Regions from separate parts of the Streptomyces sp. NBC_00820 genome, predicted to be linked through region 2. Evidence: predicted binding sites of a transcription regulator. Region 2 holds the regulator's gene; the other holds the start of a gene.

Region 1 (15,259 bases), 1.0 Mb from region 2:
TACACCAAGGCCACGGAGGGCACGTACTACACGAACCCGTACTTCGCCCAGCAGTACAACGGCTCGTACAACGTCGGCATGATCCGCGGCGGCTACCACTTCGCCACCCCGGACACCACGAGCGGCGCGACCCAGGCCAACTACTTCGTCGACCACGGCGGCGGCTGGTCCCGCGACGGCAAGACGCTGCCCGGCGCGCTCGACATCGAGTGGAACCCGTACGGCGCCGCCTGCTACGGCCTGTCGACGGGCGCGATGGTCAACTGGATCGCCGACTTCCTCAACACCTACAAGGCGCGCACCGGCCGCGACGCCGTGATCTACACGGCCACCAGCTGGTGGACCCAGTGCACCGGCAACTACGGCGGCTTCGCGTCGAACAACCCGCTGTGGATCGCCCGCTACGCCGCGGACCCGGGGACGCTGCCTGCGGGCTGGGGCTTCTACACCATGTGGCAGTACACCTCCAGCGGCCCGACCGTGGGCGACCACGACAAGTTCAACGGTGCGCTGGACCGGGTGCAGGCACTGGCCCTCGGCTGACCTCAGCACCCTCCCGGCCGGGGGTACGGGGGTTGCCCCCGGACAAGCACGGCAACGGTGCGCTGGACCGGGTGCAGGCACTGGCCCTCGGCTGACCTCAGCACCCTCCCGGCCGGGGGTACGGGGGTTGCCCCCGGACAAGCACGGCAACGGTGCGCTGGACCGGGTGCAGGCACTGGCCCTCGGCTGACCTCAGCACCCTCCCGGCCGGGGGTACGCGCGCTCAGGGCGTGGTGAGGGCCCGGGTCCCTTCGGGGAGCCCGGGCCCTCACTCGTCCGGTCGGCGCGGCCGATGTCCGTCAGGGGACGCCGGCGTCACGCGGCGACCGGGACCTCCGGCGTCGCGCCGTGCGCTCCGTGTGCGGCGGGCGCGAGTGCCAGTTCCAGGACCTGGCGGACGTCGGTCACGGCGTGGACGTCGAGCGTGTCCAGCACCTCGGCCGGGACGTCGTCCAGGTCGGGCTCGTTGCGCTTGGGGATGATCACGGTGGTCACCCCGGCGCGGTGCGCGGCGAGGAGCTTCTGCTTCACGCCGCCGATGGGCAGCACCCGGCCGGTCAGCGAGACCTCGCCGGTCATCGCCACGTCCGTGCGGACCAGGCGCCCGGAGAGAAGGGACGCGAGAGCGGTGGTCATCGTGACGCCCGCGCTCGGACCGTCCTTGGGCACCGCGCCCGCCGGGAAGTGGATGTGCACGCCCCGGTCCTTCAGGTCGCCCACCGCGAGCTCCAGTTCGGCGCCGTGGCTGCGCAGGAAACTCAGCGCGATCTGCGCCGACTCCTTCATGACGTCGCCGAGCTGACCGGTCAGGGTCAGGCCCGCCGCGCCCGTCTCGGGGTCCGCGAGAGACGCCTCCACGTAGAGCACGTCACCACCGGCGCCGGTGACGGCGAGGCCGGTGGCCACGCCGGGGACGGCGGTCCGGCGCTCGGCCGGGTCCTGCGCGGACTCGGGCACGTGGTGCGGGCGCCCGATCAGGCCGCGCAGGTCCCCGTCCCGGACGGTGAACGGCAGCTCGCGCCGGCCGAGTTCGTGCTGGGCCGCGATCTTGCGCAGCAGCCGGGCGACGGCCCGCTCCAGGGTGCGTACGCCCGCCTCGCGGGTGTACTCGCCGGCGAGCTTGCGCAGCGCGCCCTCGTCGAGGGTGACCTCGTCCTTGTTCAGGCCGGCCCGCTCCAGCTGGCGCGGGAGCAGGTGGTCACGGGCGATGACGACCTTCTCGTCCTCGGTGTAGCCGTCCAGGCGGACGATCTCCATCCGGTCGGCCAGCGCCTCCGGGATGGCCTCCAGGACGTTGGCGGTGGCGAGGAAGACCACGTCGGACAGGTCCAGTTCGACCTCCAGGTAGTGGTCCCGGAAGGTGTGGTTCTGCGCCGGGTCCAGGACCTCCAGCAGGGCCGCGGCGGGGTCGCCGCGGAAGTCCGAGCCGACCTTGTCGATCTCGTCGAGCAGGACCACCGGGTTCATGGACCCGGCCTCCTTGACCGCCCGGACGATCCGGCCGGGCAGCGCGCCGACGTAGGTACGGCGGTGACCGCGGATCTCGGCCTCGTCGCGGACGCCGCCGAGGGCGACGCGGACGAACTCGCGCCCCATCGCGTGCGCGACGGACTCGCCGAGGCTGGTCTTGCCGACGCCGGGCGGCCCGACGAGCGCGAGCACCGCGCCGCCGCGCCGGCCGCCGATGACGCCGAGGCCGCGCTCGCCGCGCCGCTTGCGCACCGCCAGGTACTCGGTGATGCGTTCCTTCACGTCCTCGAGGCCCGCGTGCTCGGCGTCCAGGACCGCCTTGGCGCCCTGGATGTCGTAGGCGTCCTCGGTGCGCGTGTTCCACGGCATCTCCAGGACCGTGTCCAGCCAGGTGCGGATCCAGGACCCCTCGGGCGACTGGTCGCTGGAGCGCTCCAGCTTGTCGACCTCCTTGAGGGCGGCCTCGCGGACGTGTTCCGGCAGGTCGGCGGCCTCGACGCGGGCGCGGTAGTCGTCGGACTCCTCGACCGTGTCCTTGCCGTCCCCGTTCAGCTCGCGCAGCTCCTTGCGGACCGCTTCGAGCTGGCGGCGCAGCAGGAACTCGCGCTGCTGCCGGTCGACGCCCTCCTGGACGTCCTTGGCGATGGTCTCCGCCACGTCCTGCTCGGCGAGGTGGTCGCGCAGCTGCTGTGCGGCGAGCTTCAGGCGGGCCACCGGGTCGGCGGTCTCCAGCAGCTCGGTCTTCTGCTCGATGGTCAGGAAGGGTGAGTAGCCGGAGTTGTCGGCGAGGGCGGAGACGTCCTCGATGGCCTGGACGCGGTCCACGACCTGCCAGGCGCCGCGCTTCTTCAGCCAGGTGGTGGCGAGCGCCTTGTACTCCTTGACGAGTTCCGTGACCTGGCCGGGCAGGGGCTCGGGCACGCTCTCCTCGACGCGGGCGCCCTCGACCCACAGGGCGGCGCCCGGTCCCGTCGTACCGGCGCCGATCCGCACCCGGGCCCGGCCGCGGATCAGGGCACCCGGGTCGCCGTCGGCCAGCCGGCCGACCTGCTCGACGGTGCCCAGCACACCGGTCGTGGCGTACGTCCCGTCGACGCGCGGCACCAGCAGCACCCTGGGCTTGCCGGACTCCGCCTGTGCGGCGGCCTGCGCGGCCTCGACGGCGGCCCGCACCTCGGCATCGCTCAGGTCCAGCGGAACCACCATGCCGGGCAGGACGACCTCGTCGTCGAGCGGCAGCACGGGCAGGACGAGCGTGAACGCCGTGGCCTCATCAGCCATGATCTCCCCTTTGGCAGTCAACTTGAGCAATACCGACTCAATGCACGTGAGCCCGGGATTGTTCCCCGCACGGTGTTCGCTCTGGGCGATCAGCTGCCGGGCGGGTGGGACCGCACAGGTAGCGACGGAGGTGGCGACGGGTTGTCAGTGCCGGGTGACAGGCTGCGCCGCATCGACACGGACGACCGACTCGGACGGAGTGAAGCGTGGGCACCTGGGACATCGGCCCCTTCGACAACGACACCGCCGCGGACTGGTGCAACGACCTCGACGACGCCGCGCCGGACGAGCGCGCCGCAATGGTCCGGGCCGCCCTCCTGCGGGCGGTGGAGACGGACGGCTACCTCGACGCGCCCGAGGGCGAGGAGGCCTGCGCCGCGGCGGCACTGGTGGCCGCGCAGTGCCCGGACGGCGAGCCCGTCGACACCTCCTACGGCCCCGACGAGCCCCTTCCCGATCTCGCGGCACTGCGCCCCCTGGCCGTCGAGGCGCTGGACCGGATCGCGACCGGACCGTCCGAGCTGATGGAACTCTGGGAGGAGTCCGGTGACCGGCGGTGGCGGGCCGGAGTCGAGCGGCTGACGAGGACCCTGCTGCCGCCGCCGGCCGGGGAGCAGCTCACCTTCGCCTGACCGGCCGTCCCGCGCGGCCCGCACGTCCGCACCTCCGTATGCCCACGCCTCCGCATACCCACGCCTCCGCGCGTCCCACGAACGAGTGCAACCGGTGCCGTGGCCGCCCGGGAACGCGCACACCCTGCGTAATTCCGGTGACCGTGAAGCCGAGTTGGAGCAGGATGGCCGTATGACTGCCGTGTACGACTCCCCCGGCGCGCCCGTGGTCCTGGACCGGCGCGACGGCCCGTTCGGCGAGGTGGTGCTGCGCAGGCACGGCGCGCTGCTGCAGATCATCGCGAACGGCTGCTTCCTGATGGACACCTCCGACGGCCGCTCGGAGCGGCTGCTGGTCGACGCGGCTCGGGACGCGCTGGACGACCGCCCGGCGCCGGACGTGCTGATCGGCGGCCTGGGCGTGGGATTCTCCCTCGCACACGCTGCCGCCGACCCCCGCTGGGGGCGGATCGCGGTGGTGGAGCGGGAGCCCGCCGTCGTCGAATGGCACCGCACCGGACCGCTGTCCGAACTGTCCGCGGACGCGCTCGCCGACTCCCGGACCGAGATCATCGAGGGTGATCTGGTCTCTTACGTCAATGAGACATCGGACACGTTCGACGCGCTGTGTCTCGACATCGACAACGGTCCCGGATGGACGGTCACCGAGGACAACGGGGGCCTCTACGCGCCCTCCGGACTCGCGGCCTGCGCAAGGGTGTTGAGGCCGGGCGGAGTGCTGGCCGTATGGTCGGCCCAGCCCTCTCCGGAATTTGAAGGAACCTTGCGGAATGCCGGGTTCCGGCAGGTGCGTACCGAAGAGGTCCCCGTTGCCCGGGGCGTTCCGGACGCGGTGCACCTCGCCGTCCGACCTGGATAGCGACGGCACGGCGAGTCCCCGTAATGTGCTGCCGTGACGCCGATCATTCAAGCGTCAAACGCAGACATGGGATCACCCCACGGATTCCGGAAAGCAACAGGGGCGGGCGATGGAGCAGACACACACCTCCCAGAGCGGCGCGGCGACGGCCACCCAGGGCGCGCAGCGTCGGGTTCTGGTCGTCGAGGACGACCCCACGATCGTCGACGCCATCGCGGCCCGGCTCCGCGCTGAGGGATTTCTTGTGCAAACCGCGGGCGACGGTCCCTCCGCGGTCGACACGGCCGAGGCCTGGCAGCCTGACCTGCTGATCCTCGACATCATGCTGCCCGGCTTCGACGGCCTGGAGGTCTGCCGCCGCGTGCAGGCCCAGCGCCCGGTGCCGGTGATGATGCTCACCGCGCGTGACGACGAGACCGACATGCTGGTCGGGCTCGGGGTCGGCGCCGACGACTACATGACCAAGCCGTTCTCGATCCGGGAGCTGGCCGCGCGCGTGCACGTCCTGCTGCGCCGGGTGGAGCGGGCCGCGCTGGCCGCCGCCACTCCGCGCTCGGGCATCCTGCGCCTCGGCGAGCTGGAGATCGACCACGCGCAGCGCCGGGTGCGGGTCAAGGCGGAGGACGTGCACCTCACGCCCACCGAGTTCGACCTGCTGGTGTGCCTGGCGAACACCCCGCGCGCGGTGCTCTCCCGGGAGCAGCTGCTGGCCGAGGTGTGGGACTGGGCGGATGCCTCCGGCACCCGCACCGTCGACAGCCACATCAAGGCACTGCGCCGGAAGATCGGCGCCGAGCGGATCCGCACGGTGCACGGCGTCGGTTACGCCCTGGAGACCCCGACGCCATGAGCGACGGACGGGATGCCGCACGGAGGAGCCCCGGGGACGACCCCTGGGGCGGCGTACGCCCGTTCTCGATCAAGACCAAACTGGGTGCGCTGGTCGTCATCTCGGTGCTGATCACCACCGGTCTGTCCATGATCGCGGTGCACACCAAGACCGAGCTGCGCTTCATCACGGTCTTCTCGATGATCGCCACGCTGCTGATAACGCAGTTCGTGGCGCACTCGCTCACCGCGCCGCTGGACGAGATGACCGCGGTGGCCCGCTCGATCGCGCAGGGCGACTACACGCGCCGGGTGCGCGAGAACCGCCGCGACGAGCTGGGCGACCTGGCCGGGGCGATCAACGTCATGGCCGACGAGCTGGAGGCGCAGGACCTCCAGCGCAAGGAGCTGGTGGCCAACGTCTCGCACGAGCTGCGCACCCCCATCGCGGGGCTGCGCGCGGTGCTGGAGAACATCGTCGACGGGGTCACCGAGGCCGACCCCGAGACGATGCGGACGGCCCTGAAGCAGACGGAGCGGCTCGGCCGGCTGGTGGAGACGCTGCTGGACCTGTCCCGGCTCGACAACGGCGTCGTACCGCTGAAGACGCGCCGTTTCGAGGTGTGGCCGTACCTGTCGGGCGTGCTGAAGGAGGCCAACATGGTCGCCTCCGCGCGCGCGGGCATGGCCTCCGGCTCGGGCAGTCACACGCGGACGGACGTGCATCTGCACCTCGACGTCTCCCCGCCGGAGCTGGCCGCGCACGCGGACCCCGAGCGCATCCACCAGGTCGTGGCCAACCTCATCGACAACGCGGTCAAGCACAGCCCGCCGTACGGCCGGGTGACGCTGAAGGCACGGCGCGGGGCGCTGCCGGAGTCGCTGGAGCTGGAGGTCCTGGACGAGGGTCCGGGCATTCCCAGGTCGGAGTGGCACCGGGTGTTCGAGCGGTTCAACCGGGGTTCGGTGACCCGGCCGCACGGTCCGGGCAGCGACGGCGGTACGGGCCTGGGCCTGGCGATCGCCCGGTGGGCGGTGGATCTGCACGGCGGCCGGATCGGTGTGGCCGAATCCGAGCGGGGCTGCCGCATCATCGTCACCCTCCCGGGACCTTCCTCAACGCCAAGTTGACGTAAAGTTCGAACCGGAAGACCAAGATCCACGAGCGTTCGCGCAGCCGGACACGTGTGATCAGGGACGGCCCCGCGCCACGCTCCGAGCGACCGCGCGCCGGGCCCCCGTCGGCGCACCCTTCTTCGCACTGTCACCAGCGGAACCACGCTTGTTTCCCGCCATATCGCGCCCCGAAACACGCTTCCCGATGTGACTTACGCGACGATGAACCAGCCCGACCTGACCTTCGCGGTCTTGGAGGCGTAGCCTTTATTCCCGCTGTCCATCACCTTGTGAAGCGGAAGAGGGCGGTTGCCGCCGTGTCGCCACAGTCCCCCAGTAACTCGAGCATCTCTACCGACGACCAAGCCGGGAAGAATCCCGCCGCCGCGTTCGGTGCCAACGAGTGGCTCGTCGATGAGATCTATCAGCAGTACCTCCAGGACCCGAACTCCGTAGACCGTGCCTGGTGGGACTTCTTCGCCGACTACAAGCCGGGCGCGCCTGCCGCGTCGGCTCCGGCGGGTACTGCGGCCGCGGGGGCCGCAGAGACCACCACCCCGGCTCCGCAGGCCCCGGCCGCGCCCGCGCCGGCCCCGGTCGCACCGAAGCCCGTCGCGGCTCCTGCCCCGGCCGCCCCCGCGGCCCCGGCCGTCGCCGCCCCGGTCCGGCCGGCGACGCCCGCGCAGGCGCCCGCCCAGCCGAAGGCGAAGGCCGCCCCCGCGGCGCCCGCCACCGCGGCCACCACGTCCCTCGAGGGACCGGAGCTGGTCACGCTGCGTGGCCCCGCCGCCGCGGTCGTCAAGAACATGAACGCCTCGCTGGAGCTGCCGACCGCCACCTCGGTCCGCGCGGTCCCGGTGAAGCTGCTGTTCGACAACCGCATCGTCATCAACAACCACCTGAAGCGCGCCCGGGGCGGGAAGATCTCCTTCACGCACCTGATCGGCTTCGCGATGGTGCAGGCCATCAAGGCCATGCCGGCGATGAACTGGTCGTTCGGCGAGAAGGACGGCAAGCCGACCCTCGTCAAGCCGCCGCACGTCAACCTCGGTCTCGCCATCGACCTGGTCAAGCCCAACGGTGACCGCCAGCTGGTCGTCGCGGCGATCAAGAAGGCCGAGACGCTGAACTTCTTCGAGTTCTGGCAGGCCTACGAGGACATCGTCCGCCGCGCCCGCGAGGGCAAGCTCACGATGGACGACTTCACCGGTGTCACGGTCTCCCTGACCAACCCCGGTGGCCTCGGCACCGTGCACTCGGTCCCGCGCCTGATGCCCGGCCAGTCGGTGATCATGGGCGTCGGCTCCATGGACTACCCGGCGGAGTTCCAGGGCACCAGCCAGGACACCCTGAACAAGCTCGGTGTCGCGAAGGTCATGACGCTCACGTCGACCTACGACCACCGGGTCATCCAGGGCGCCGCCTCCGGCGAGTTCCTGCGCCAGGTCGCGAACCTTCTCCTCGGCGAGAACGGCTTCTACGACGAGATCTTCGAAGCGCTGCGCATCCCCTACGAGCCGGTCCGCTGGCTCAAGGACATCGACGCCAGCCACGACGACGACGTCACCAAGGCCGCCCGTGTCTTCGAGCTGATCCACTCCTACCGGGTCCGCGGCCACGTCATGGCCGACACCGACCCGCTGGAGTACCAGCAGCGCAAGCACCCCGACCTGGACATCACCGAGCACGGCCTCACCCTGTGGGACCTGGAGCGCGAGTTCGCCGTCGGCGGCTTCGCCGGCAAGTCGATGATGAAGCTGCGCGACATCCTCGGCGTGCTGCGCGACTCGTACTGCCGCACCACCGGCATCGAGTTCATGCACATCCAGGACCCCAAGCAGCGCAAGTGGATCCAGGACCGCGTCGAGCGCCCGCACTCCAAGCCGGAGCGCGAGGAGCAGCTGCGCATCCTGCGCCGCCTGAACGCGGCGGAGGCCTTCGAGACCTTCCTGCAGACGAAGTACGTCGGCCAGAAGCGCTTCTCGCTGGAGGGCGGCGAGTCCGTCATCCCGCTGCTCGACGCGGTGATCGACTCCGCCGCCGAGTCGCGCCTGGACGAGGTCATCATCGGCATGGCCCACCGCGGCCGCCTGAACATCCTCGCCAACATCGTCGGCAAGTCGTACGCGCAGATCTTCCGCGAGTTCGAGGGCAACCTCGACCCGAAGTCGATGCACGGCTCCGGCGACGTGAAGTACCACCTGGGCGCCGAGGGCACCTTCACCGGTCTCGACGGCGAGCAGATCAAGGTCTCCCTGGTCGCGAACCCCTCGCACCTGGAGGCGGTGGACCCGGTCCTGGAGGGCGTCGCGCGCGCCAAGCAGGACATCATCAACAAGGGCGGCACGGACTTCACGGTCCTGCCGGTGGCGATCCACGGCGACGCGGCCTTCGCGGGCCAGGGCGTGGTGGCCGAGACCCTGAACATGTCGCAGCTGCGCGGTTACCGCACCGGCGGCACGGTCCACATCGTCATCAACAACCAGGTCGGCTTCACCGCGGCCCCCGAGTCCTCGCGTTCCTCCATGTACGCGACGGACGTGGCCCGCATGATCGAGGCCCCGATCTTCCACGTGAACGGCGACGACCCGGAGGCCGTGGTCCGCGTCGCGCGGCTCGCCTTCGAGTTCCGTCAGGCGTTCAACAAGGACGTGGTGATCGACCTCATCTGCTACCGCCGCCGCGGTCACAACGAGTCGGACAACCCGGCCTTCACCCAGCCGCTGATGTACGACCTGATCGACAAGAAGCGCTCGGTGCGCAAGCTCTACACCGAGTCCCTGATCGGTCGCGGCGACATCACCCTGGAAGAGGCCGAGCAGGCGCTGCAGGACTACCAGGGCCAGCTGGAGAAGGTCTTCACCGAGGTCCGCGAGGCCACGGCGCAGCCGGCGCAGGGCGAGTCCCAGGCGCCGAGCGACAACTTCCCGGTGGCGGTCCCGACCGCGATCTCCGCGGAGGTCGTCAAGCGGATCGCCGAGTCCCAGGTCAACATCCCCGACAACATCACCGTCCACCCGCGTCTGCTGCCGCAGCTGCAGCGCCGGGCGTCGATGGTCGAGGACGGCACGATCGACTGGGGCATGGGCGAGACCCTGGCCGTCGGCTCCCTGCTGCTCGAGGGCACCCCGGTCCGCCTGGCGGGCCAGGACTCCCAGCGCGGCACCTTCGGCCAGCGCCACGCGGTGCTGATCGACCGGGAGACCGGCGAGGAGTACACGCCGCTGCAGTACCTCTCCGAGGACCAGGCGCGCCTGAACGTCTACAACTCCCTCCTCTCCGAGTACGCGGCCATGGGCTTCGAGTACGGCTACTCGCTGGCCCGTCCCGACGCGCTCGTGATGTGGGAGGCGCAGTTCGGCGACTTCGTCAACGGCGCCCAGACGGTCGTGGACGAGTTCATCTCGTCGGCCGAGCAGAAGTGGAACCAGACGTCCGGCGTCACGCTGCTGCTCCCGCACGGCTACGAGGGCCAGGGCCCGGACCACTCGTCCGCCCGCCCGGAGCGCTTCCTGCAGCTGTGCGCGCAGAACAACATGACGGTCGCGATGCCCACGCTCCCGTCGAACTACTTCCACCTCCTGCGGTGGCAGGTCCACAACCCGGACCACAAGCCGCTGATCGTCTTCACCCCGAAGTCGATGCTGCGCCTGAAGGCGGCGGCCTCGAAGGCGGAGGAGTTCACCTCGGGCGAGTTCCGCCCGGTCATCGGCGACGACTCGGTCGACCCGGCCGCCGTCCGCAAGGTCGTCTTCTGCGCCGGCAAGGTCTACTACGACCTGGAGGCCGAGCGTCAGAAGCGCGGTGTCACGGACACGGCGATCATCCGCGTCGAGCGCCTGTACCCGCTGCCGGGTGCGGAGCTCCAGGCGGAGGTCAACAAGTACCCGAACGTCGCGAAGTACATCTGGGCCCAGGAGGAGCCGGCGAACCAGGGTGCGTGGCCGTTCATCGCGCTCAACCTGATCGACCACCTCGACCTGGCCGTCGGCGCGGACGTCCCGGCCGGCGAGCGGCTGCGGCGCATCTCGCGCTCGCACGGCTCGTCCCCGGCGGTGGGCTCCGCCAAGCGCCACCAGGCGGAGCAGGAGCAGCTGGTGCGTGAGGTGTTCGAGGCGTAAGGCCTTTGGCACCGCATGCCGAAGGGCCCGGCCCCGAGTCCGCACGGACTCGGGGCCGGGCCCTTTCGCGTGCCCTGTGCTCAGCTCGCCTGTGGTTCGAAGTCCCAGTAGGGGCGGTTGCGGGAGCGGGCCGAGATGGTGTGGACGTGCTGGGCGCCCAGCGTGGTGGCGAGGTCGGACAGGGCCTCCTGCTCGACCTTCTCCGCCTGCTGCCGGTCCCGCAGGGCACGCAGGTCGGCGGCGTGGGCGACGCGCGCGGACAGGGTGAGCGGGTGGGTGCGGCCCAGGGTCTCGGTGGCCCGGGCGATCGTGCTCCGGGTCAGCTCTGCGGCGGACTCGGGCTCGCCGACCAGGTTACGCAGGGCCGAAGCGTTGATTGCGCAGCCGAGGGTGTAGGGGTGCCCCTCCCCCACGGCGATCGTCATGTCGGCGAGCGCCTGCTCCACCAGGACGTGCGCGTGCTCGCGTTCACCCACGCTGCGCAGGACCAGGGCATGGTTGGCGCGGGCTCCGATGATGAAGGGGTGTCCTTCGGGGAGCAGCATCTCGTAGCGGGCGATGACCGACTCGCCGGCCTCGCGGGCCTGGTCGATGTCGCCGTGCTCGCGGGCGAAGCAGCTCTGACTGACGGCGGCGGCCAGGGTCAGCATGTGGTTGTCGCCGAGTTTGCGCTCGTAGCCTTCGAGGACGCGCGTCAGGAGGTCGCCCGCCGACTCGCGGTTGCCGAGGCGCAGTTGGCAGAGGGCGAGGTTGTGCTCGGCCCGGAGGGTGTCCTGGTTGTCGCCGCCCATGACGAAGCGGTATTCGCGCACGTTCTTCGCCTGGATGGACTCGGCCTCGGAGTACCGGCCCAGCAGACGCAGGTCGACCGCGTAGGACACCTCGGAGAAGAGGGTCCACGGATGGCGGCCCTTCAGTAGTTGGCGTCGCGCCTCCAGTGTCCGCTGGTCGATGCCCCGCGCCTCTTCGTACCGGCCCATGAGCCGCCTGACGAAACCCAGGTTGTTCAGGGCGTTGAGGGTGCGTGAGTCCTGCTCGCCGAAGAGTCCGCGGTAGGTGGGGTAGAGCCACTGGCACAGCTCCAGTGCCTCGTCGTAGCGGGCGAGGTAGCACAGATCGGCCGCGAGTCCGCTGGCCATCCGCAGATGGTCCAGGTCGTGCTCGCCACGTTCCTCCCGCAGTTGCTCCACCGCCGCCCGGTCGAGCGCCTCCGTCTCCTGGAAGCGGCCGGAGGAGCGCAGCAGGTTGGCGTAGTGGTACGTCACCTCCCGCACCCGGGGGTCCGTCTCGCCGAGCAGTTCGCGCCAGGCCCTGAGCGCCCGTGCCCCCAGCTTGACGCCGGGTGTGTACTCCCCGGCGAACCACATGTACCGGAGGCAGTTCAGCACCAGTGTCTGGACCTTGCGGTCCTCGCTCAGCAGAACGTCCGCGTACTTCAGGTGCGGCACGATCTCCGCGTACCCGTCCCAGTTGCGGGTGTCGGTGGGGCGGCCCGGGTCGGCCTCGGCGAGGGCCTGTCGTACTACCTCGATGAACTCCCCCCGGTCCGCCTCGGGCATGTCCTTGTGCACGATCTGGTGGACCATGCGGTGGAGATAGACCGCCTCGCCCGAGGAGGCCGCCTCGTCCAAGGTGCCCTCGTGCGATTCCAGGCGAATGACCGAGTACTGGCGGAGCTGGTTGATCGCCTTGTTCCACAGCAGCGGGTCGGCCAGCAGCCTGGCGATCTGCTCGGGCAGGTCGTCGTGGGACATCTCCTTCAGCAGGCGGACCGGGATGAAACCGGGCGCGAAGAAGGTGCACAGGCGCAGCAGGTCGACCGACTCGGGGACGGTCTCGCGGAGTTTGTTCAGCAGTATCGACCACGCGGTCTGGAAGGCCACGGGGAAGTCCGCCGCCACCTTGACCATGTCCGAGTCGAGGCCGCGCTCCAGCAGGGCGATGTACTCCTCGACCGACAGGTCCGAGTCGTTGAGCCAGCCGGCCGTCTGGTCGAGCAGCAGGGGCAGGTCCTCCAGGGCCTCGGCCAGCTGGTCCGCGTCGGGCTCGGTCAGGCGGGGCGCGCGGCGCCGGATGAAGGCGACCGACTCGTCGCGGGCGTAGACGGGGACTTCGAGCAGCCTGCTGTTGTGCTCGCCCCACTCGGGGTTGCGGGAGGTGATGATCACGTGGCCGGGTCCGGTGGGCACCAGGTCCCAGATCTGGTCGGGTTCGTCGGCGCCGTCCAGGACGAGCAGCCACCGGCGGTAGGGGTTGCCGCGGCGCAGGGAGTCACCGACGGCGCGCAGCCGTTCGCCGTACTCGGATCCGGTGGTCAGGCCGAGCCGGGGCGCCAGTTCGGCGAGGCCCCGGCGGTAGGTGACCCTCTTCTCGGCGCCGACCCACCAGACCACGTCGTACTCGGAGCCGAACCGGTACACGTACTCGGCGGCCAGCTGAGTCTTGCCCACGCCTGACATCCCGTACAGCGTGACGACTCCTGCGCCGGGCTCACTGCCCTGGAGCAGGTGGTAGGCGTCGTTCAGCAGGGGCTCGCGGCCGGTGAAGCGGGTGTTGCGCCGGGGCACACCGCCCCACACGTCGGGCATGGAGGCGGGAAAGCGCGGGGTCGGGCGGTCCGCGTCCACGGCCGGCGGGGTGTCGAGCGGCAGGTCCAGGCCTTCGAGCAGGCGTCGTTCGGCCTCTTCCGCGCCCATGTTGGTCAGGTCGACGGGTTGCAGGACGGCGATGGCCGACGGCACGGAAGCATTGGTGACCGACACGGCGGCGAACCGGGACGGATCGGGTGCGACGACCTCGCGCAGGGCCTCGTTCCACTCCTCGTGGGTGCGCGGACCGAGCTGGAAGTACCACTCGCTGACGAGAATCAGCGTCCGGCCCTCGCCGAGACTGAGGTCACGCAGCAAGTCGGTCAGGGACTGGTCCGGCGGGGCGTCCCAGCGCAGGTGCACCACCCGCAGGCCGCGCCGCTCCAGTCTGTCCCCGATCCACGCCGCCCAGGCCCGGTTGAACCCGGCGAAGCTGATTTTGACGGTCTGCCTCGCGGCCCCCTTCTGGGTCGACCGGACCGGCGTACGAGCTTCAGACATGCAGCAGCCTCCAGCGCGTAGTCATGAAATCGTAGAACCTCGGCGCGGCTCTGGGGAGTCCGGCGACTTCATGAACGAACGCCTCGGCCCGACGATCTTCGCGCAGCGAAAGGTGCGAACTCTGGATTATGCGTCGATTCGACGGGGTCGGCGTTTTCATCGATTCGTGAGCGGGTATCCCGGGGGTCGCCGTTGCGTCCAGAGGGTGCGCATGACCTTGACGTACGCCTGCGCGCGCGCCGTGTATCCACGCGGCGCGGGGTGTGCCGCGAGCCGCTCGTGCACGGCTGCCATGCCGTCGACGAACCGGCGGCCCATGGGTGTCAGATCGGACGAGCCGACCAGCGCGGGCAGGGCCGCGCCGACCTGGGCGTGATAGCGGGCGTGTTCCGCCCACGCGGACTCCTGGCGGGCGGGGTCCGCGAGCGCGAGGCGCTGGAAGAAGTCCGCCATCGCCAGGTGCGAGTACGTGCCCTGGAGGAGTCCGTCGTACGGCCTCGGGTCCGGGCGCCAAGGGGCGAAGTAGCGGGCCTCGGGACCGGCCCGGTGCAGTTCCACCATCTCGCTGAGCGCGGCGAGTTTGGTGTGCTGGAGCTCGTGCACGAGCGTCGCCGCGAAGGCGACCGGGGTCGCCGGGGCACTGCTCAGCAGCGCGCCGAACGCCTCGCGCCGGGTGCCGCTGCAACTGCCCCGGCCGTCGGCGCCGGGCGGCATCTCCAGCGGGACCAGGCAGCGCAGCAGGGCGAGTGTCTCCGCAAGGCGCTGCTCGCCGCCGGTGCGCAGCGCGGACGCCGTACCGGACCAGGCCTGAAGCCAGCGTTTGCGTTCGGCATGGTCGGGGGCGGCGGGGCCGCTCAACGCATGATGCTCGGGCTCGCGAGGTGGGACGCGGTAGGGGTCGAGGTCGTCCAACGGCATGGGCGCGCCGCCGGGCAGCAGGCCGGGGAGGGCATGGGCCGGCGTCCAGGCGAGCGCCTCCGACCAGGCTCCGGTGCCGCTCTCCAGGTGCACGGTGACATCATCGGCCGCGGGCCGGCGCAGTGTCAGACGGCCGTCCACGTGGTGGACGTCGATGCGCGTGTCTCCTCGCTCGGCGCTGCGCAGGGCGCCGAGCGAGGGGAGAGTCAGTACGCCGTCGCGCGTGGTCAGGGAAGTGGTGAACGGCAGCCCCGCACGGACTGCGGCGGCCACCGCGACCGCGCTGAAGTGGGACAGATTTCGCTGGAGTTCGAGCCTGTGCTCGGCCGTGATCCGGGCGTCGCGCGGAGTCAGGCCGGTCAGGGTCCGACCGGCCCAGGGGCCCATCAAGGGGTGGGTGAG
Region 2 (15,259 bases):
GCCTCGACCACGTCGCCGAGGTGCGCTCCGCGGTGATCTACGAGAAGTCCCACTCCCTCGTGAAGTGCGAGTACGTCTGGAAGCGGACCGACGAGTGGATCAACTTCCCGTGGAGTGTCGAGCCGCCCGTGGTGAAGCGCGCAGGGCAGGTCCTCGACGCCTGAGGTGACAGAGGCGCCAGAGGTGCCTGAGGTGACAAGGGCTACAGCGTGAAGAAGGCCCCCGGCGAGCTGCCGGGGGCCTTCCTCATGCGCGGGGCGCGGCTGTCAGAACGTGCCCAGCTTCACGATCGACAGCAGCGCGACCAGCTGGATCGCCGAGGCGCCCAGCGCCTTCGGCCAGGGCAGGTCGTGGGAGCGGGAGACCATCAGGGTGAACAGGGCTCCCGCGCCGATCCAGGTGATCCAGCCGAGCACCTGCACGAAGCCGGCGTCGCCGCCGGCGAACATCGCGACGACGAGGCGTGGGGCGTCCGTGAGGGACATGATCAGCATGGACAGGCCGACCGTGGGCTGCCAGGCGCCGTCGCCGCCGAGCTGGCGGGCCAGGGTGTGGGTGACCACGCCCAGGATGAAGGAGCTCAGCACGATCGTGACGGCGGTGACCAGGACGATCGGGATCGCGTTGGAGAGCGTCGCGCCGATCACGTCCTGGCGGGCGCCGTCGAAGCCGAAGACGGCGAGCAGGCCGTAGAGGAAGGTGACGATCAGGGCCGGGGCCCACATCGTGTAGTCCCGCATGCGCAGGAAGGTCTGGGCGGGGGAGAGGACGACTCCCTTCAGTAGCTCCTTCCAGTGCAGCGGCGGGCCGATCGGGCCGGCGGGCGCGGCCGCGCCGGCGTGGTAGGTCGCGCCCTGGGTGTACCCGGCGGCCTCGTCGATCGAGAACGCCTGGGTGTGGCCCGGGCTGTCGGCCGCGTACGGGTCCGGGGCGCCGCCGGGGCCCTGCCCCGGGTAGCCGCCGTCGCCGAAGTACTCCGGTCCGTCGTCCGCGGGGCCCGGGTAGCCGTGCGCCTGTCCCTGCCGGGACTGCTGCGGGTACGACGGCTGCGGCGCCGACGGGTAGCCGTATGCCGGGCCGCCGGGCTGTCCCGGCCCGTGCCCGTGTCCCTGCCCGCGTCCGTACGACGGTCCTTGCGGAGCCTGCTGTCCCTGGGGAGCCCGGTCGTCCCGGCCCCCGCCTCCGATCCTGAATCCAGCCACTCATCGAACGTACCTGGTCCCGGCCGGTGACGTGCCGGACCCGGGCGTCCGGGCCCGGCTTTGCGGCCGACCTGTGACATCCCCCGACCGGAGCCGGGCGGTGCCGTCCGGCGCGGAACGAGGTGCGCGGCGCCCGCTCGGCGGCCGTTCCCCGCAGCCGCCGGAGGGCTCCGACGGCGTCGGGAACCACGGCCCCTCCCCGTCCGTCCATCCGGCGGATCCTGTGCACCGGGGGATCGCCGCAGACCGGGACGGCGGTAAAGCCCGATAAAAGGGCTGACCGACAGTCAGCGGGGATCGGATGGTTTGTCCAGTTGAGGAGCGGCGGGAATTTGGCACGGGCATGACTGGACGCGGGACCGGGCGGCTAGGGTGAGCGCTCCGGCCGGACCCGGACCGGACCGGGGGTCGACCGGCCCGCAACAGGCAACGGGAGACCGGCGATCGAGCGCCCGGGCGGTGGGCGCCACGTGGCACCGACGGGGGAGGGCCCGAACAACCGTGGACACGCAAGGACGTAGGAACATCGACCCGGCGGACCAGTGGGTCCTTGATCCGGAGACTGGCACCTACCAGTTGCGCCTGGAGCCGGAGACCCCTCCGTCACAGAGCGTGCCCGCCCAGGGTGGTCGCGGTGAGCGCCGCAGGCAGCAGGAGACGCAGCGGCCGCCGCGGCAGCGCAGGTCTCCCGAGGACGACGGCGACAAGACCGCCCCCGGCGGGCGGGTCGCCCGCCGCGAGGCCCGGCCGAAGAAGTCCAAGAACAAGAAGGCGCTGATCTGGACGGCGGGGGCGGTCGGCCTGGTGCTGGTGGTCGCGAGCGGCGGCGGCTATCTGCTGTACGAGCACTTCAACAACAACATCAACACCGTCGACATCGGTGACGTGGGCAACAAGAACGCCACCTTCGACGGCCCGATGAACATCCTGGTGATCGGCACCGACAGCCGCGAGGGCCTCGGCACCAAGTACGGCGACGCCAACAGCGTCGGGCACGCCGACACCACGATCCTGTTCCACGTGTCGAAGGACCGCACGAACGCGACGGCGATGAGCATCCCGCGTGACCTGGTCACCGGCATCCCGAACTGTCCGACGAAGCAGAAGGACGGCTCCACCAAGGTCGTCCCGGGCGCCCCCCAGGGCTCGTTCGGCCCGAAGTTCAACGTCAGCCTGGGACAGCAGGGCCGTGACCCCGGCTGCACCATGCGCACGGTGACGAAGCTGACCGGGCTCACGGTCGATCACTTCATGATGGTCAACTTCGAGGCCGTGAAGACGCTGTCCGCCGCGGTCAACGGTGTGCCGATCTGCCTCACTCACTCCATCGACGACACGGCGGCCGACGGTACGGGCTCGCACCTCCACCTGAGCGCGGGGCCGCACCGGGTCCAGGGCGAGGACGCGCTGAAGTTCGTCCGCACCCGCCACTCGCTGCGGAACGGCAGCGACCTGGACCGGATCAAGCTCCAGCAGCAGTTCCTCGGCTCGATGATCCGTGAGATGAAGTCCCAGAACACGATCACCAACCCGAGCAAGCTCTTCAAGCTCGCCAACGCCGCCACCAAGGCGCTCACCGTCGACACGGGCATCGGCAGCGTGAAGAAGCTGTCGGACCTGGCGCAGGACCTCATCAAGGTCGACGCCAAGCACATCACCTTCACCACGCTCCCGGTCAAGGACAACCCGGCCGAGGGGGAGAAGCACGCGACGGTCGTCGTCGACGAGGCGACGGCGCAGCCGCTCTTCGAGATGCTGAAGAACGACGTCTCGCTCACCGAGGTGGCCAAGCAGAAGAAGCAGGCCACCGACGCCAAGCTGCACGGCCCCAAGGCCGCCGCGGCCGACGTGCGCGTCAAGGTGTTCAACGGCAGTGGCACGTCCGGCGCGGCCCAGGCGACCGTCGGCTGGCTGCAGAACGACAAGGGCGCAACCCGCTCGACCAACGGCGGCAACGCGCCGGCCCAGGCGCCGAAGACCACCCTGGTCTACGCCCCGAACCAGGCCGACCAGGCCCGCGCCCTGGCCGACATGATGGGCCTGTCCGCCTCGGCGCTCCACCCGGGCACCACCGACGCGGACCCCACCGCGAACATGACGCTGACCCTCGGCGCGGACTTCAAGGGGGCGGGTATATCCCTGGCGGCCCCGACGAAGGCTCCGGCGGACATCCAGCGCGCCGAGGCCGACAAGGGCACCTGCGTCGGGTGAGCGGGCGGAACTGCGAGCCTGGGACGCCCCTCTGACGGCCCGGCAGCACGGCACCGTCCGGAAGGCAGGGGCGCCGCGGCGCACGCCGTGCACGCGGGGCGCGCGGCCGGCCTCGCTGACCGCGCCGGCGGGCCGGGGAGCGATCCACGCGCGCGAGGGACGTGACGGGGGTGACCGGCGACGGCCGGCGAACCGGTGGCGTGTTTCCGGCGGTGCGGGTGCCGCTTCGGCCGGGAGCGGTGGGGCGGGGCAGGATGGGGGCATGAGCGTAGTCAAGATCAACGTGCTGACCGTGCCCGCCGAGCAGCGGGAGGTGCTGGAGCAGCGGTTCGCGCACCGCGCGCACGCCGTGGAGAACTCGGACGGGTTCGAGTGGTTCGAGCTGCTGCGGCCGGTCGAGGGCACCGACCAGTACCTCGTCTACACCCGCTGGCGGGACGAGGCGTCGTTCCAGGCATGGATGGAGGGGCCGATGAAGGCCGCGCACCAGGGCACCGAGGGGGGCGGGGAGCGGCCCAGGCCCGCCGCGTCCGGCTCCACGCTGTGGTCCTTCGAGGTGGTCCAGCAGGCGGAGCCCAAGAGCGCCTGACGGACGACGAGGCGCCCCGGACGGACGACGGCGCCCCCTGACCCGTGCGGGTCGGGGGGCGCCGTCGGCTTCTTCAGCGGCCGGGGGTCACTTCACCGGCTCGGGCTCCGGCTCGCTCGCCGGCTCCTCCGCTTCGGCCGGGTCGGCCGGGGTCCTGACGGAGTCCAGCAGGAGCTGGGCGACGTCGACGACCTGGATGGACTCCTTGGCCTTGCCCTCGTTCTTCTTGCCGTTGACCGAGTCGGTCAGCATGACGAGGCAGAACGGGCAGGCGGTGGAGACGATGTCCGGGTTGAGGGAGAGTGCTTCGTCGACGCGCTCGTTGTTGATGCGCTTGCCGATCCGCTCCTCCATCCACATCCGGGCGCCGCCGGCGCCGCAGCAGAAGCCGCGCTCCTTGTGGCGGTGCATCTCCTCGTTCCTGAGGCCCGGGACCTTGCCGATGATCTCGCGCGGGGGCGTGTAGATCTTGTTGTGGCGGCCCAGGTAGCAGGGGTCGTGGTAGGTGATGATGCCCTCGACCGGGGTGACGGGGATCAGCTTGCCCTCGTCGACCAGGTGCTGGAGCAGCTGGGTGTGGTGGATGACCTCGTAGTCGCCGCCGAGCTGCGGGTACTCGTTGCCGAGCGTGTTGAGGCAGTGCGGGCAGGTGGCGACGATCTTCTTCGCCGACTTGGGCTTCTTGGTGCTCTCGTCCTCGTCGTCCTCGCCGAACGCCATGTTCAGCGACGCGACGTTCTCCATGCCGAGCTCCTGGAACAGGGGCTCGTTGCCGAGGCGGCGGGCGGAGTCACCGGTGCACTTCTCGTCGCCGCCCATGATCGCGAACTTGACGCCCGCGATGTGGAGCAGCTCGGCGAAGGCCTTGGTGGTCTTCTTGGCGCGGTCCTCCAGGGCGCCGGCGCAGCCGACCCAGTAGAGGTACTCGACCTCGGAGAGGTCCTCGATGTCCTTGCCGACGACCGGGACCTCGAAGTCGACCTCCTTGGTCCACTCCAGGCGCTGCTTCTTCGCCAGGCCCCAGGGGTTGCCCTTCTTCTCCAGGTTCTTGAGCATCGTGCCCGCCTCGGACGGGAACGCGCTCTCGATCATCACCTGGTAGCGGCGCATGTCGACGATGTGGTCGATGTGCTCGATGTCGACCGGGCACTGCTCGACGCAGGCGCCGCAGGTGGTGCAGGACCACAGGACGTCGGGGTCGATGACGCCGTTCTCCTCGGCGGTGCCGATGAGCGGGCGCTCGGCCTCGGCGAGGGCCGCGGCGGGCACGCCGGCCAGCTGCTCCTCGCTCGCCTTCTCCTCGCCCTCCATGCTCTTGCCGCCGCCCGCGAGCAGGTAGGGCGCCTTGGCGTGCGCGTGGTCGCGCAGCGACATGATGAGGAGCTTGGGGGAGAGCGGCTTGCCGGTGTTCCAGGCGGGGCACTGCGACTGGCAGCGGCCGCACTCGGTGCAGGTGGAGAAGTCCAGCAGGCCCTTCCAGGAGAACTGCTCGACCTGGGAGACGCCGAAGACGTCGTCCTCGCCGGGGTCGGTGAAGTCGATCGGCTCGCCGCCGGACGTCATCGGCTGGAGCGCGCCGAGGGCGGTCCCGCCGGTGGCCTCGCGCTTGAACCAGATGTTCGGGAACGCGAGGAAGCGGTGCCAGGCCACACCCATGTTGGTGTTGAGCGAGACCACGATCATCCAGACGAAGGACGTCCCGATCTTGATCGTCGCGGTCAGGTACACCAGGTTCTGCAGCGTGGGGACGCCGAGGCCCTTGAAGGCGAGCACCAGCGGGTACGAGGCGAAGTACGCGGCCTCGTAGTGGTCCACGTGGTGCAGGGCGCCTTCCAGGCCGCGCAGGGCGTAGATCGCCAGGCCGATGGTGAGGATGACGTACTCGACGAAGTACGCCTGGCCGGACTTGGAGCCGGCGAAGCGGGACTTGCGGCCCGGGCGCGACGGCAGGCTCAGCAGCCGGACGGCCATGAGCGTGAGGATGCCCAGGGTCGTCATCACGCCGATGAACTCGATGTACAGCTCGAACGGCAGGAATTCGCCGATGAGCGGCAGTGTCCAGTCGGCCTGGAAGAGCTGGCCGAAGGCCTGGGCGAGGGTCGGCGGCAGCGTCAGGAAGCCGATGGCCACGAACCAGTGGGCGACGCCCACGATGCCCCACCGGTTCATACGGGTGTGGCCGAGGAACTCCCGTACCAGCGTCACGCTGCGCTGGTAGGGGTTGTCGGTTCGGGTGCCGGCGGGTACGGGCTGGCCCAGTTTGAAGTACCGGACGAACTGTCCGACGGCACGGGCTAGCAGCGCGACGCCGACCACGGTCAGGACCAGCGACACGATGATCGCGGCGAGTTGCATGGGGGCTCCTGAGGCGGCCTTTGGATGACGAGCTTGGCTGACTTGGGCTGAGCTAAATTACTAAGCGGTAACTTATGCAGTCCGTCTGAGACTACCCCTATCCTCCGTCGGGATGCAGTACGGCGCGGGGTGATCTGGGTCGCTGAGGGGCACCTTCGCCGCCTTGGCGGACGCCTCCGCCGGCCCGTTCGCCGCCCGCCGGACACCCGTCCGGACACCCGGCAGGCAATCAGATCGTGTTATTCATCCAGAATTGCCGCGTTCGCGCCTAACTTGGATCCGTGCTCTACGGGATCGCCGCGGCCGCCGCCGCTCTCCTCCTCGCCGCCGTGCTCACGGCGCTGCTGCGGGTGCCCGCGCTCAGGGCGGGCGTCGTCGACCGGCGCCGGCAGCGGCAGAGACCCCTGCCGCTGCTCGGCGGACTCGCCGTCGTGTCCGTGACCTGCCTGGTCGCGGGGGCGGGGCAGTGGACGGGCGTCGCCCCGCTCGGGGACGGCGTCGGCCGGCTGCTCGCCGCCGGCGCCGGCGTCGCCGCGCTGGGGCTGGTCGCCGACGTGTGGCGGCTGCGCGCGCGGGTGCTCGTCGCCGGTACGGCGGTGGCGGCGGCCTGCGTGGTGCCGTACGGCGAGACGGGCGTCGGGGGCGGGATCCTGGCCGTGGGGTGGATCGTCCTCGCCTCCGTCGCCTTCCAGGGGCTCGACCACGCCGACGGGCTCGCCGGGACCGTGGGAGTGGTCACGGCGTTCGGGGCGGCGGCCTGCGCCGCCGTCGAGGTGATGGACGGCCTGGCCGTGCTGCTCAGCGTGTTCGCCGCCGCCCTCACCGGCTTCCTGATGCACAACTGGCATCCCGCGCGGGTCGGACTCGGGGCCTGCGGGGCGCTGTTCACCGGGTTCCTGCTGTCCTCGTCCGCCGTCTTCACACGCGCGGGCTACCGGCTCGTGCCGACCGCGGGCGTGCTGTTCTGTCTGGGTGCCGTCCCGGTCGCGGACTTCCTGCTCGTAGTCCTGGCGCGGCGGGCGGGGCGCCGGCCCCTGCTGCGGCGCGGGCCCGACCACCTCGCGCACCGGCTGCGCCGGCTCGGCCTCACCCCGTCGGGCGCGGCGGTGCTGCTGGGGGCCGGGTCCTTCTCCGCGGTGCTCGTGGGGGTGCTCGTCCACACGGGCTGGACCGGCGGGTCGGCCGCGCTGTGGGTGGCGGGCGGGAGCCTGGCCGCCGTGGCCGTACTCCTTCGGGGGCCTGTCCAGGCGCACCGTGGAACCGCTTCGACGCAGGTCACCGGGCGGTTGCGTGTAAGGAACGGATAAGACTTGAGTCGCGATGACTCATGTCTGTTGACCACGCGGGGCCACTCGTGCACACTTGAGTCTGTTCCACTCAAGTCAGCTGGAGGAATCAACCATGGCACGTGCGGTCGGCATCGACCTGGGCACGACTAACTCCGTCGTGAGCGTTCTGGAAGGCGGCGAGCCCACCGTCATCACCAACGCCGAGGGTGCCCGGACCACGCCGTCCGTCGTCGCCTTCGCGAAGAACGGTGAGGTGCTCGTCGGCGAGGTCGCCAAGCGCCAGGCGGTCACGAACGTGGACCGGACCATCCGCTCGGTGAAGCGCCACATGGGCACGGACTGGAAGATCGAGCTCGACGGCAAGGTCTTCAACCCGCAGCAGATGTCCGCGTTCATTCTGCAGAAGCTGAAGCGGGACGCCGAGGCCTACCTGGGCGAGAAGGTGACCGACGCGGTCATCACCGTCCCGGCCTACTTCAACGACTCCGAGCGTCAGGCGACGAAGGAGGCCGGCGAGATCGCGGGTCTGAACGTCCTTCGCATCGTCAACGAGCCGACCGCCGCCGCGCTGGCGTACGGCCTCGACAAGGACGAGCAGATCATCCTCGTCTTCGACCTCGGTGGCGGCACCTTCGACGTGTCCCTCCTGGAGATCGGCGACGGCGTCGTCGAGGTGAAGGCCACCAACGGCGACAACCACCTCGGTGGTGACGACTGGGACCAGCGTGTCGTCGACTACCTGGTGCAGCAGTTCAAGGCCGGCCACGGTGTGGACCTCGCCAAGGACAAGATGGCCCTGCAGCGCCTCCGTGAGGCCGCCGAGAAGGCCAAGATCGAGCTGTCCTCGTCCACCGAGACCTCGATCAACCTGCCCTACATCACGGCCTCCGCCGAGGGCCCGCTGCACCTGGACGAGAAGCTCACCCGCGCCCAGTTCCAGCAGCTGACCGCCGACCTGCTGGAGCGCTGCAAGACGCCGTTCCACAACGTCATCAAGGACGCCGGCATCCAGCTCGGCGAGATCGACCACGTCGTCCTCGTCGGTGGCTCCACCCGTATGCCCGCCGTGGCCGAGCTCGTCAAGGAGCTGACCGGCGGCAAGGACGCCAACAAGGGCGTGAACCCGGACGAGGTCGTCGCCATCGGCGCCGCCCTGCAGGCCGGTGTCCTCAAGGGCGAGGTCAAGGACGTCCTGCTCCTCGACGTCACCCCGCTGTCCCTCGGTATCGAGACCAAGGGCGGCATCATGACCAAGCTCATCGAGCGCAACACCACGATCCCGACCAAGCGGTCCGAGATCTTCACGACGGCCGAGGACAACCAGCCGTCCGTGCAGATCCAGGTCTACCAGGGCGAGCGCGAGATCGCGGCGTACAACAAGAAGCTCGGCATGTTCGAGCTGACCGGTCTGCCGCCGGCGCCGCGTGGCGTCCCGCAGATCGAGGTCGCCTTCGACATCGACGCCAACGGCATCATGCACGTGACCGCCAAGGACCTGGGCACGGGCAAGGAGCAGAAGATGACCGTCACCGGCGGCTCCTCGCTGCCGAAGGACGAGGTCGACCGCATGCGCCAGGAGGCCGAGCAGTACGCGGAGGAGGACCACCGCCGCCGCGAGGCCGCCGAGACCCGCAACCAGGGCGAGCAGCTCGTCTACCAGACCGAGAAGTTCCTCAAGGACAACGAGGACAAGGTCCCGGGCGAGATCAAGACCGAGGTCGAGGCCGCGATCGCCGAGCTGAAGGAGACGCTCAAGGGCGAGGACAGCGCGGAGATCCGTACGGCCACCGAGAAGGTCGCCGCCGTCTCGCAGAAGCTGGGCCAGGCCATGTACGCCGACGCCCAGGGCGCCCAGGCCGCCGGCGGCGCCTCCGCCGACGCCGGTGAGGCCAAGGACGACGACGTCGTCGACGCCGAGATCGTGGACGACGAGCGCAAGGACGGTGCCGCGTGACGGAGGAGACCCCGGGCTTCGAGGAGAAGCCCGACGTCCCCTCCGGCGCGACCCCCGACGACGCCGAGCCGAAGGCCGCTCCCGACAAGGGAGCGGCCCCGGCCGGGGACGGAACAGCTGACGCGGCCCTGGTGGCCCAGCTGGACCAGGTGCGTACGGCGCTCGGTGAGCGCACGGCGGACCTCCAGCGCCTCCAGGCCGAGTACCAGAACTACCGCCGACGGGTCGAGCGCGACCGGATCGCGGTCAAGGAGATCGCCATCGCGAACCTCCTGACCGAGCTCATGCCCACGCTCGACGACATCGGCCGCGCGCGGGAACACGGCGAACTGGTCGGCGGCTTCAAGTCGGTGGCCGAGTCGCTGGAGACCGTGGCGGCCAAGATGGGCCTGCAGCAGTTCGGCAAGGAGGGCGAGCCCTTCGACCCGACGATCCACGAGGCGCTGATGCACTCCTACGCGCCCGACGTCACCGAGACGACGTGCGTCGCGATCCTGCAGCCCGGTTACCGCATCGGTGAGCGCACCATCCGCCCCGCGCGGGTGGCCGTCGCCGAGCCGCAGCCCGGCGCGCAGGCCGTCAAGGGCGACGAGTCCGGTGAGGGCGAGGAGAGCGCGGCGGCCGCGCAGGCCGACGAAAAGGAGAACGGTGGCCCGGAGGAGGGCTGACGTAATCACCGCGGACAGGAAGGAGGGACGTCGGGGATGAGCACCAAGGACTTCATCGAGAAGGACTTCTACAAGGTCCTCGGCGTCCCCAAGGACGCCACCGAGGCCGAGATCAAGAAGGCGTACCGGAAGCTCGCCCGCGAGTTCCACCCGGACGCCAACAAGGGCAACGTCAAGGCCGAGGAGCGCTTCAAGGAGATCTCCGAGGCGAACGACGTCCTCGGTGACGCCAAGAAGCGCAAGGAGTACGACGAGGCTCGCGCCCTGTTCGGCAACGGCGGCTTCCGCCCCGGGCCGGGCGCGGGCGGCGGAAACTTCAACTTCGACCTGGGCGACCTCTTCGGTGGCAATGCCCAGCAGAGCGGAGGCGGTTTCGGCGGCGGCATCGGTGACGTCTTCGGCGGCCTGTTCAACCGGGGCGGCGCGGGGGGTACGACACGTACCCAGCCGCGCCGCGGCCAGGACGTCGACACCGAGGTCACCCTCAGCTTCACCGAGGCGATCGAAGGCGCGACGGTCCCGCTGCGGATGACCTCGCAGGCGCCCTGCAAGGCCTGTTCCGGCACCGGCGACAAGAACGGCACGCCGCGTGTGTGCCCGACCTGCGTCGGCACCGGGCAGGTCGCCCGCGGCTCGGGCGGCGGCTTCTCGCTGACCGACCCGTGCCCCGACTGCAAGGGCCGCGGGCTGATCGCCGAGCACCCCTGCCTGGAGTGCAGCGGCAGCGGCCGCGCCAAGTCCTCGCGGACCATGCAGGTCCGCATCCCGGCGGGCGTCACCGACGGGCAGCGGATCCGGCTGCGCGGCAAGGGCGCCCCCGGCGAGCGGGGCGGACCGGCGGGTGACCTCTACGTCACCGTGCACGTCGGCGAGCACCCGGTGTTCGGGCGCAAGGGCGACAACCTCACCGTCACCGTGCCGGTGACGTATCCCGAGGCGGCTCTCGGCGGCGAGGTGCGGGTGCCCACCCTGGGCGGTCCCGCCGTCACGCTGAAGCTGCCGCCGGGCACGCCCAACGGCCGCACCATGCGGGCGCGGGGCAAGGGCGCGGTCCGCAAGGACGGCAGCCGCGGTGATCTGCTGATCACCGTCGAGGTGAGTGTCCCGAAGGACCTCTCGGGGAAGGCTCGTGACGCGTTGCAGGCGTATCGCGAGGCGACCGCGGAGGAGGACCCGCGGGCGGAGCTGTTCGAGGCCGCGAAGGGAGATTGAGAGGCCCATGGACACACCCGGTCGTCGGCGCAACCCGTACGAACTGACCGAGGAGACCCCGGTCTACGTCATCTCGGTGGCGGCCCAGCTCTCCGGTCTCCACCCGCAGACCCTGCGGCAGTACGACCGGCTGGGTCTGGTCTCTCCCGACCGCACCGCCGGCCGGGGCCGGCGCTACTCGGCCCGCGACATCGAACTGCTCCGCCAGGTGCAGCAGTTGTCGCAGGACGAGGGCATCAACCTGGCGGGCATCAAGCGCATCATCGAACTGGAGAACCAGGTCGCCGCGCTCCAGTCCCGCGTCGCGGAGCTGGAGTCGGCCCTGGACGGCGCGGCGGCCACGATGCAGCAGCGCGAGGCCGCCGTCCACGCCTCCTACCGCCGCGACCTGGTCCCGTACCAGGAGGTCCAGCAGACCAGCGCGCTGGTCGTCTGGCGGCCCAAGCGGCAGCAGAAGGACTGAGCAAAGCCACGCAAGGGGCCCGGAGCATCCTCCGGGCCCCTTTCGCGTGTCCCGGTGCTCAGGAGGCTCGGGGAGGCTCAGGGCGAGCCCGGGAGGCTCAGGGCGCGAGGGAGGCCCAGTCGGCACCCGGCGCGGACTCGGTGCCGTCGGCCCGCAGGGCGGTCACCCGGTAGAAGTGGGTGGTGCCCCTGGCGGCGCCGGTGTCCTGGTAGGAGGTCCCCGTCGGGGCCGCCAGCTTCTCGTAGGCCTCGGTGTCCGGGTTCCAGCGGTAGACCTGGTAGCCGGTGGCATCGGCCACGCTGTTCCAGGACAGTGCGACGCCCGTACCCTCGGCGGTCGCCGACAGCCGGACCGGCGAGCCCTCGGGCGTCGCCTCGCTCGGCGTCATGTCCAGCTCGGTCGCGGTCACGGCCTCGGTGGGGCCGTTCCACTCGATGGCGGAGTTCCCCGCGTCGTCCACGGCGTCCACGAAGAAGCAGGTCTCCTCGCCGTCCGGGAGCACGGTGTAGGCGAAGGAGATCTCCTCGGGCGAGACGTAGTACGTCCCGACGGCGTAGCAGACCTGGTCGTCCGGGTCGCCCACCAGCTCGCCCCGGTGGACCGTGTAGTACTTCAGGTCCGTGGCCGGGTTCCTGTCCCACTCCAGCGCGAAGCCGTACTCGGTCGGGGTGACGTTCAGCCCGGTGACGAGCGCCGGCGCGTCGTTGTCCCAGATCCTGCCCGTCAGGGGTTCGGAACGGGCGGACTCGTTGCCCGCCGCGTCGACGGCCGAGACGCGGTAGGAGTACGTGACGTTCTTGGCGGCCGTGGTGTCCAGGTACGAGAGCCGGTCCGTGGTGCCGAGCGCGGTGTACGCGCCGCTCGTGCCCGTCGCCCGGAAGACGCGGTACGACACCGCGTCCGCGGCCTTGCCCCAGCCGACCTCCAGGCCGCCCGTACCCCCGCCCGGGGTCACCTCGCCGGTCGCGCGCACGAGGGCGGGCACGGCGGGCGCGACCAGGTCGGCGGCGGTCACGGCCTGGTCCGCCGTCCCCGTCGACTCGTTGCCGGCCCTGTCGTGGGCGCGGACCTCGTAGTAGTACGTCCCGCCCGTCTTCGGCAGGGAGCCGTCGGTGTACGAGGTGGACGCCGAGGTGGTCGTGGCGAGCGGCACGGCGGCGAACGACGTGCCCTTCAGGCGCCGGTAGACGCGGTAGCCGGCGAGGTCCATCTCCATGTTCCTGGCCCAGGTCAGCCTGGCCCTGCCGGTGGCGCTGTCGTACGACACCGAAGGACCCGTCGGGGCAAGGGGCTTGACCTTGTCGATGTCGGCCGAGGTCCGGGGCTGGTACGCGAAGGAGACGTTCGCGGCGCCGGTCCAGTTGGCGTAGTCGACGCGCAGGGTGTGCTTGCCCGAGGGGATCGTGACGTTGACGGTCTTCTTCACCGTCGTCGAGACGTTCTTCCAGAGGTCGGCCTTGCGGACGCCGTCGAGGTAGACGCGGATGCCGTCCTGGGCGGCGACCGGCAGGGAGAAGGGGCCGCCGGAGCCGAAGTCGCGGGTCACGCTCCAGCGGACGCCGAAGTTGTCCTTCGGCAGGCCGGTGGCGGGGGCACCCGTGCCCCAGTTCTCGCTGATCGCCGAGTCGCAGTCGGTCTTCTTCGGGCTGCCGGAGAAGGCCGTGTTCGCGTAGAACGTCCGAGTGAACACCGGCGAGGCGCAACTCGTCGCGGCGGAAGCGGAGATGGTGGCCGCGTTCAGCAGGCCGCCGGCGGTGGCGAGCGCGACCGCCGTGGCGGTCACGTGTCTGGCTGGGTTCATTCGCTCCTCTGATCGAGCGCTTCAGGCGGCACGCACCGCCGCCGATCTCGACCGCCGGGCAGGCGGATTGGTTGCCCCGTCCTTTGCCTCTTCGTGAGCTTCTTTTGGATGGAGAGGTCGTAAAGAGCGTTTGGAGGGGGTTACGCACCCTCTTCACAGAGTCACCCGAGCGTGCTGTTGCGGACTCGTTAAGTAGTACTTCTTGACGCCGAGTGGCTACTCCGCGTTGTCTTTTCAGACACCTGGGTCGTAAAGAAGCACCCACGTCCGGATCGCACCTGAAGTGAGCCCTCGAATGCGTCGTATCGCCATGTCCGTGGCCGCGTCCACGATGATCCTCTCGCTCGCCGGCTGCGGTGTGCTGGACGCGACGGGCAGCGGTGCCAGCGCGAGCCCGACCAAGGGTGACGAGCTCACCGTGGGGCTCCTGCTGCCGGAGAAGGCGAACACCCGCTACGACAAGTTCGACTTCCCCATCATCAAGAGCAAGGTCGCCGAACTGACCCACAAGAAGGGCAAGGTGGCCTACGCCAACGCCGACGCGGACGCGACCCGGCAGGCCGGCCAGATGCAGCAGATGATCGACGAGCGGGTCGACGTCATCCTGGTCGACGCGGTCGACTCGCACGCCATCGCGGGCGAGGTGCGCAAGGCCAAGGACGCGGGCATCCCGGTCATCGCCTACGACCGGCTGGCCGAGGGCCCGATCGACGCGTACATCTCCTTCGACAACGAACTCGTGGGCGAGGTGCAGGGCCGCTCGCTGCTGGAGGCGCTGGGGTCCAAGGCCGACACCTCCGACAAGATCGTCATGATGAACGGCTCGCCCACCGACCCGAACGCCAAGCAGTTCAAGCAGGGCGCGTTCTCCGAGCTGAACGGCAAGGTGACGATCGCCAAGTCCTACGACACCACGGACTGGAAGCCGGAGAACGCCACGGCCAGCATGACCGAGGCGATCAACTTCATCGGCAAGGGCAACATCGCCGGTGTCTACGCCGCCAACGACGGCATGGCGGGCGGTGTCATCAAGGCCCTCAAGGCCGCGGGCCTCACCACGATGCCCCCGATCACCGGCCAGGACGCCGAACTCGACGCGGTACAGCGGATCCTCGTCCACGAGCAGTACATGAGCGTCTACAAGTCCTACCCGGACGAGGCCGAGACCGCCGCCCAGATGGCCGTCAACAAGATCCAGGGCAAGGACATCCAGTTCGACGCCCTCACCCAGGACCGGGTCGACAGCCCCACCGACAAGCAGATCCCGGCCAAGCTCGTCCAGGTGACCGCCCTCACCGCGAGCAACATCAAGGAGACCGTCGTCGCGGACGGCATCTACTCGATCGGTGACATCTGCACCGCCCGGTACAAGGCCGCCTGCACGGCGGCCGGTCTGCGGTAGCACCGGGCGATGGGCGCGGCGCGTCAGCGGACGCGCGGGGCGCGGTGAGTGGCCGGTCGGCCGTTCGCCGCGCCGTGCTCATGAGCGGCCCCCTTCCGTCACCCCTCCCGTGA

The links. The regulator HspR, encoded in region 2, represses chaperone genes until heat shock. The targets are predictions, from matches to a motif close to TTGAGNNNNNNNNNCTCAA.
Region 1: lon (endopeptidase La) is a predicted target of HspR. The motif match lies at 3,317-3,335, and genes of this name have one in related genera.

Annotation. Positions count from the first base shown of each region.
Region 1 covers NZ_CP108882.1:5,423,745-5,439,003, reverse strand. The annotation lists gene OIB37_RS24700 (lysozyme) at 1-543, shown strand, start outside; gene lon (endopeptidase La) at 859-3,294, opposite strand; gene OIB37_RS24690 (DUF4259 domain-containing protein) at 3,501-3,926, shown strand; gene OIB37_RS24685 (spermidine synthase) at 4,099-4,785, shown strand; gene OIB37_RS24680 (response regulator transcription factor) at 4,895-5,635, shown strand; gene OIB37_RS24675 (sensor histidine kinase) at 5,632-6,744, shown strand; gene OIB37_RS24670 (multifunctional oxoglutarate decarboxylase/oxoglutarate dehydrogenase thiamine pyrophosphate-binding subunit/dihydrolipoyllysine-residue succinyltransferase subunit) at 7,047-10,850, shown strand; gene fxsT (FxSxx-COOH system tetratricopeptide repeat protein) at 10,931-13,939, opposite strand; gene OIB37_RS24660 (aKG-HExxH-type peptide beta-hydroxylase) at 14,096-15,259, opposite strand, start outside.
Region 2 covers NZ_CP108882.1:4,392,455-4,407,713, forward strand. The annotation lists gene OIB37_RS19870 (phosphoribosyltransferase) at 1-164, shown strand, start outside; gene OIB37_RS19875 (Yip1 family protein) at 267-1,202, opposite strand; gene OIB37_RS19880 (LCP family protein) at 1,704-3,413, shown strand; gene OIB37_RS19885 (antibiotic biosynthesis monooxygenase family protein) at 3,676-4,002, shown strand; gene OIB37_RS19890 ((Fe-S)-binding protein) at 4,090-6,357, opposite strand; gene OIB37_RS19895 (MraY family glycosyltransferase) at 6,639-7,664, shown strand; gene dnaK (molecular chaperone DnaK) at 7,759-9,600, shown strand; gene grpE (nucleotide exchange factor GrpE) at 9,597-10,268, shown strand; gene dnaJ (molecular chaperone DnaJ) at 10,305-11,480, shown strand; gene OIB37_RS19915 (heat shock protein transcriptional repressor HspR) at 11,488-11,943, shown strand; gene OIB37_RS19920 (PA14 domain-containing protein) at 12,041-13,744, opposite strand; gene OIB37_RS19925 (sugar ABC transporter substrate-binding protein) at 14,040-15,146, shown strand.